DNA from 2 places in the Vicingus serpentipes genome. Region 1 is predicted to be linked to the other one. Evidence: riboswitches for the same ligand, from Rfam matches in the RefSeq annotation. Region 1 holds a riboswitch; the other holds the start of a gene.

Region 1 (3,218 bases):
ATTGGTTTATATTCTTGAAAGATTAACCTAACAATGTCGTGAAGAATTACTTTAATAGTTGGAAGGGACTTAATTTTAAGATAATGTAGGAAGATTCTTATTTGTGGATAGCTGAGGGTAACTTCATAATCTTTTATTTCTTCAGCCTCCTCTCTATTATCGTTAATACTAATGATTAGTCGATTATCTTTTACTTGATAATAACATAGAACGGCATCAAGAATATAATGATATTCAAGTTCAAGAAATAAAATTTGTTTAGTGCTTGGGTAAATGCTCATAATACATAAGTTTAGATTGGTAAATAATTTAACTCATGTAACTTGATTTGTTTTAGGAGGTGAAGTCTGTTTTTTTGACTGTTGTCCGTATTCTGAACCACCGTTGCTTTTCTGCTCGGTTGGTATCTCTTAAAAAGAGATTCAAGATACATGATAATTGTTTTTTTAATTTCTATTAGTTCTCCATAAGAATGTTCCATTTTCAGTTTGAGCTCCTTTAAGCCAATCTACTTCAAAGTTTATTTCTCTTACTTTTGGCTGAAGGTGTTGTATTCTTTCAACGCCATAAAAAGAATGAGCAGAATCGATGATGAAATCTTTGTTTAATACTAATCCAAAATCAATTAGCCTATCGTGAAGTTGTGAGATTCCATAATGTCCCATGTCTAAAAAGTAGATCAGACTGTCATGAGAATGGAGATTAAGTCCTTTAAAAAACGCAGTAGTTTTATACCCGAGTTTATCAAATAACTTTTTACCATCAATAACTAGATAGTTATAATCTACTCTTATGGATACATCTTTAGGAATTTTAGTTTCTGTTTTCATTGTACATAAGTTTTAGTTAATAAATAATTTACTTATGCATCTAAGAATTGTATTTTGACAGCTGAGGTTAATTGTTTTTGACAGACTGCCCGCATACTAAACCACCGTGGCTTTTTTGCTCGGAGGGTATCTCATAATGAGATTCTTGATGCTTGTGGTTTTGATTAAAGGGTACCTTTAATAGTTTCAATTAAAATGGTATTCTTTTCTCCTCTAACCAAATTTTCAATTTTTTTCTTTAAGTCAGTTTTACTTTGCTTTTCTTTAAGTCCCATCACAAAACCAGTTTCTCCTTCTGTTCTTTTTATCTTGACATTAAAGAAGCTTGAGTTGGCTAATTGATTATTGTATTCTTTCCAACATTTTGCAATTTGATTAGCTGTGGTCAAATTATCTTTTCTCCAACGATTAGAAATGATTATTTCTAAAAACATTGTTTGGTTTTGATAGCTAATTAATCTTGAAGATAAGCCTCCATGCATTCTGTATAGCTTATCAACTCTCATTATATGAGATTCATTAATTCTGTTTAATTCAATTTGATTCATGATACATTAATTTAAAAGGTTAATAATTCAATGTATCTTTTTTAATATTTTGGCAGCTGAGGTTAATTGTTTTTGACAGACTGCCCGTATACTAAACCACCGTTGCTTTTTTGCTCGGTTGGTATCTCTTAAAAAGAGATTCAAGATACATTGTTTGTTATTATAACGCGGTTATATAAAATTTGTTACAAGTAGGAGAAAAAAAATAATTTATTCATCTAATTTCTTAAATTTATTTAATGAATAAGAAAGAGCAGTCGAAAATAAAATCTCTTATCAAAAAGTACAATCCTATTTTAAATGAGTCGGTTGAAATAGCTTTGACGGAAGATCTTTTTAATTTAATTATTGTTAATGGAGACGATAAAGATTTTGAGCTGAAGAATCTTCTCAAAGATAAGCAAGGACTAAAAAGTTTTGTAATAAAAGAGTTTATAAAACTTAATCAAAAACCTATTACTAAAGATTTAAAGAATATGGATGAGATTAAGTTGTCACTAATAAAAACTAAGCAGGAGCGTTTGAAGTTTTAGTATTTATTCAAAAATCTACCAATTATCAGTTTAATGATAAAGAGAAAGAACTATATGATAATTTAAGAAAGATGAGGTTGCGAATTAGCAAAGAAGAAGGGATGAAACCGTACTGGGTATATGGAATAGTATCTTAATAGAAATAGTCCAACTTAAACCTGAAAATGAAGATTAGCTTATCAATATTAAAAGTATTATGCAAAAAAGATTAGAGTGGCTTGTTCAAGAAACTTTAGATTAAGTAGAAAAAGCTTTAAATTAGAATTTTTTAAATTAAATATGGTTGAATCGAATTTTGAATTTTTAGTAGGAACACCTTATTATAAACGATTAAAAACAGCAGAAGATCTTGTACCTATAGACTCTTCTTTAACAGGTTCTCTTTTACGTAAAGTGTTGGAGGCATTTTTATATCAGGTTTACAATGATAAAGAAATTGAATTTCCAGAAAAAGAAAATTACAAAAATAAGGCTAGGCCTTATAGTGGTGCGTCTTTACTTCATCAAGACCCATTTAAAAAAGTTTGTCCAGATAGGATTATTAAAAAATTATGGAATTGTTATAATTTAGGTAATGATGCCTCACACCCTGGAGAATTTATTGAAGAAATTGAAATCACTAAGGAGGAAGCATGTTTTATGTTGGAATGGACTCATGATTATTGGGTATGGTATCTAAGAGACACAGGTACTCCCAATTTAAAAGGTTTAAAGTTTGATAAAAACAAAATCCCAACTAAAACTAAAGCTCAATTAACCGAAGAAGAATATAGTAAACTATTGCTTAATAAAGATGAGGTTACTCATCAGCTTAATAATGATATAGAAGAAGTTAAAAAAAAAAATGATGAATTAGCTCTTGAAAACGCTGCCTTAAAAAAAAGTAATGAGAACTTAGAGTCTTTAATAAAGAAGAGTGAAGTTGTATATGAAAGTGCAGGGTTAACAGAACAAATTGGTTTAGTATGGGGGAGAGTTTATATCAACTTTAAGTATCGAAATAAAGATTATTTTGCGGTTAAGTATTTCAAAGATGAGGCTGGAGCTACAGAAAAACATCAAATTTTAGAAGGTCGTTTTGAAACAAGTTGGCTATATACTTATTTTAATCGACAACATCCTAAATTAGCTGTTCCATTAGTTGAGCAAGGAGAGTATGATCATTTAGACTTATTAAATAAAGACACGGTTTATTATAAGTACAAACATAAATATGGAACTCCTTCGATTTTAATCAAACAACTAAAGGTTGATATTGGTAATGAAATGGATATTAAAACAGAATACCTGGCAAGTTTATTAGGTAC
Region 2 (3,218 bases), on a different contig from region 1:
TTTAACAATAGTTAAAGAAGAGAAGAAATTCGATCGTTTTAAAGGACGAGTAATGTTTCCTATTCATAACCTTTCAGGAAGGGTTTTAGGATTTGGAGGTCGTATTTTAAAAACTGAGGCAAAAGCTGCCAAATATTTAAACTCACCAGAATCAGAAATATACCATAAAAGCAAGGTGCTTTATGGTATTTATTTTGCCAAAAAGGAAATTATACAGCAAGATAATTGCTACTTGGTAGAGGGTTATACTGACGTTATTTCTTTACATCAATCAGGTGTTGAAAATGTAGTTTCTTCTTCAGGAACTTCTTTAACGGAGGGGCAAATACGATTAATTAAACGTTTTACCGAAAACATTACAATTCTTTATGATGGAGATGCAGCTGGATTAAAAGCTTCCTTTAGAGGTATTGATATGATTTTGCAAGAAGGGATGAATGTGAGGGTTGTTCTTTTTCCTGATGGTGAAGACCCGGATTCTTATGCTAAAAATCATTCTTCAAATGAGTTAATAGCATATATTAAAGAGCATGCTCAAGATTTTATTCGTTTTAAAACTTCGGTTTTATTAGAAGAAGTTGGAAATGACCCCATTAAAAAAGCTGAATTAATTAAAGAAATTGTTGCTAGTATTGCAATAATCCCTGATCAAATTAAACGTTCTATTTATACGCAAGAATGTAGTTCGCTGCTTGATATAGGTGAGCAGGCATTAATTAACGAAACAAATAAAATTTTACGGGGTAAAGCTTCAAAGCCTCAACAGCAACATTTTGATGATGGTCCACCACCAATTGAAGACTTTTACGAACCACAAGAAGAAAAAAGCTCAAGTATTTCAAGTAAGGTAGCACATTGGGAGCATGAAATTATAAGGTTATTAATTTCTTATGGAGCCGAAATAATTACAGTAGATGTGTTGGGTGAAAATGAAGAAATTCAACAACAAGAAGTAACAGCTGCAGTTTATATTCTGTCTAATATTAATGGTGACGGATTAACGTTTGACAACCCAATACTACAAGAAGCTTTTAATCATTATGTTGAGATGGTAAATGAAGAACGAATTCCAACACACCAAGATTTTATCAATAATTTAAATCAAGATATAAGTAGATTAGCGATTGATGTTCTATCAAACAAATATGAAGTGAGTGAAAATTGGAAAAACCACGGCATTTTTGTTAAAACTGAAGAAAGCCAGGTTAAAATGGCAATATTTAATAGTGTTTTCGCCTTTAAAGCCACGAAGGTAGAATATTTACTTGAAGAGATCGGTTCACAACTTAAAATAGAAAAGAACGATATAGAACAAATTAGGCTAATGACTGAATATAAGCACCTAAAAGGTGTGCAGCGCCAATTGTCTGAAAAACTAGGTCGAATTATTTTAAAGTAATATCATAATTTTTCTTTTGTTGTTTATTTATAAAACAACTTTATTGTGCCTTTTAATTTATCATTTCAAAATAATGTATTGAATTTTGGTTTTTATAATAAAAATACAGAATTAAATTTTGAATTATAAAACATTGTTCTTTATATTTGCATTGATTTTCAGTTACCACTCACCCAGTGAATTGTAATTGTTTATAAAGAAGAAGCGAGAGAATAGGCTCTTTGACCTTCTGGCAACCAACTAAAAGTTCTGTAAAAAGAATTGGAAAACCGGTGCCAAATCCTATCCGCGATGTTGCGGAACATATAAAAAATTGCAAAATGAAAACGAATTATTCATCAATTAAGACAAAAAACTTACTACAAGTAAGTTGTGTTTCTAATTTGCCTTTAAGGGCTCATCATAATTGTGTAGTGCCATTTATGTGCTGTTGTTTCAGTCATTAACATTACCATTTAGTTATTCAATTATTTTCTCGAAAACTTAGGTAATGTTTCTCCAAAACAAAGGAGACAACTATATCTTAAAATCTCATTTTTTATTTTTTAAAATGTTACTACAAACTTATAAATACAACAAAATATTCGGATTAGAATCTGGAGAATCGCTACAAAAGATAGAGATTGCTTATACTACTATAGGTAAGTTAAACTCAACAGGCGATAATGTGATATGGATAACACATGCTTTAACAGCTAATTCAAATCCTGAAGAGTGGTGGAATGGATTAGTTGGTAAAGGCAAATTTTATAATCCTGAAAACTATTTTATTGTTTGCGCAAATGTTTTGGGGTCGGCTTATGGATCTACAGGACCTTTGTCAATTAATCCTGATAATGGAAATAAATATTACCATAGCTTTCCTCAACTTACTATTCGAGATATTGTAAATGGATTTGAGCTGTTGAAAGATTATTTACAGATTAAAAAAATTCAAACTCTTTTAGGCGGTTCATTAGGCGGGCAACAAGCGTTAGAATGGAGCATTATAAATCCATCTTTAATAGAGAATTTAATTTTAATAGCTACTAATGCAAAGCATTCTCCTTGGGGAATTGCTTTTAACGAAAGTCAACGTTTAGCAATTAAAGCTGATAGAAGTTGGTATTCTTACAGCGATGATGCGGGTTTAAAAGGGTTGAAAGCAGCTCGTTCTATTGCATTATTAAGCTATCGTAATTACAATACTTATCGAGCAACTCAAGAGGACAATAGAGAGGGAATTGATTGTTATAAAGCTTCGTCTTACCAAAATTATCAAGGTGAAAAATTAGTTAATCGCTTTAATGCTTTTTCTTACTGGACCTTAAGTAAGGTGATGGATAGTCATGATGTGGGTAGAGGCAGAGGAAGCATTACTAAAGCATTAAATCAAGTTAAAGCAAACACATTAGTTGTAGCTGTAAATTCTGATTTATTGTTTCCAGTTTCTGAGTCAATTTTAATAGCAGATAGCATTAAAGATGCTGAATTGGAAGTAATAGATTCATTATATGGTCATGATGGATTTTTAATAGAAACAGACCAACTAAAAGAATTATTTGAAAAATTTTATTTAACACAAAAATTAAAAACTAAACGATATGAGTACGCTTAATAAAAATATAGGATTAATTGGCTTTGGAGTTGTAGGTCAAGGATTTTACAGCTACTTAGAAGAAAATAAAGAAGAAAAGCTGTTGCCTAAAATTGTTATAAAAAACAACAATAAAGAAAGAGATGAAGTAAAAGCTAAATTTATTACGGAGGCAGATGAAGTTATTAATGATAAATCTGTTGAAACTGTAGTTGAATTAATTAGTGATGATAAAGAAGCATT

What was found. Region 1 has a riboswitch for S-adenosylmethionine ahead of FRY74_RS06385 (hypothetical protein). Riboswitches for the same ligand answer to the same signal wherever they lie in the genome.
Region 2: another riboswitch for S-adenosylmethionine. It lies ahead of FRY74_RS09110 (homoserine O-acetyltransferase family protein); the one in region 1 lies ahead of FRY74_RS06385 (hypothetical protein).

What each region holds. Positions count from the first base shown of each region.
Region 1 covers NZ_VOOS01000002.1:533,086-536,303, reverse strand. Annotated here, with positions in the region: gene FRY74_RS06395 (hypothetical protein) at 1-281, opposite strand, end outside; SAM-I-IV-variant riboswitch at 342-436, opposite strand; gene FRY74_RS06390 (hypothetical protein) at 447-830, opposite strand; SAM-I-IV-variant riboswitch at 894-987, opposite strand; gene FRY74_RS06385 (hypothetical protein) at 995-1,378, opposite strand; SAM-I-IV-variant riboswitch at 1,437-1,532, opposite strand; gene FRY74_RS06380 (hypothetical protein) at 1,618-1,911, shown strand; gene FRY74_RS06375 (hypothetical protein) at 2,191-3,218, shown strand, end outside.
Region 2 covers NZ_VOOS01000004.1:77,228-80,445, reverse strand. Annotated here, with positions in the region: gene dnaG (DNA primase) at 1-1,399, shown strand, start outside; SAM riboswitch class I at 1,588-1,711, shown strand; gene FRY74_RS09110 (homoserine O-acetyltransferase family protein) at 1,950-2,996, shown strand; gene FRY74_RS09105 (homoserine dehydrogenase) at 2,983-3,218, shown strand, end outside.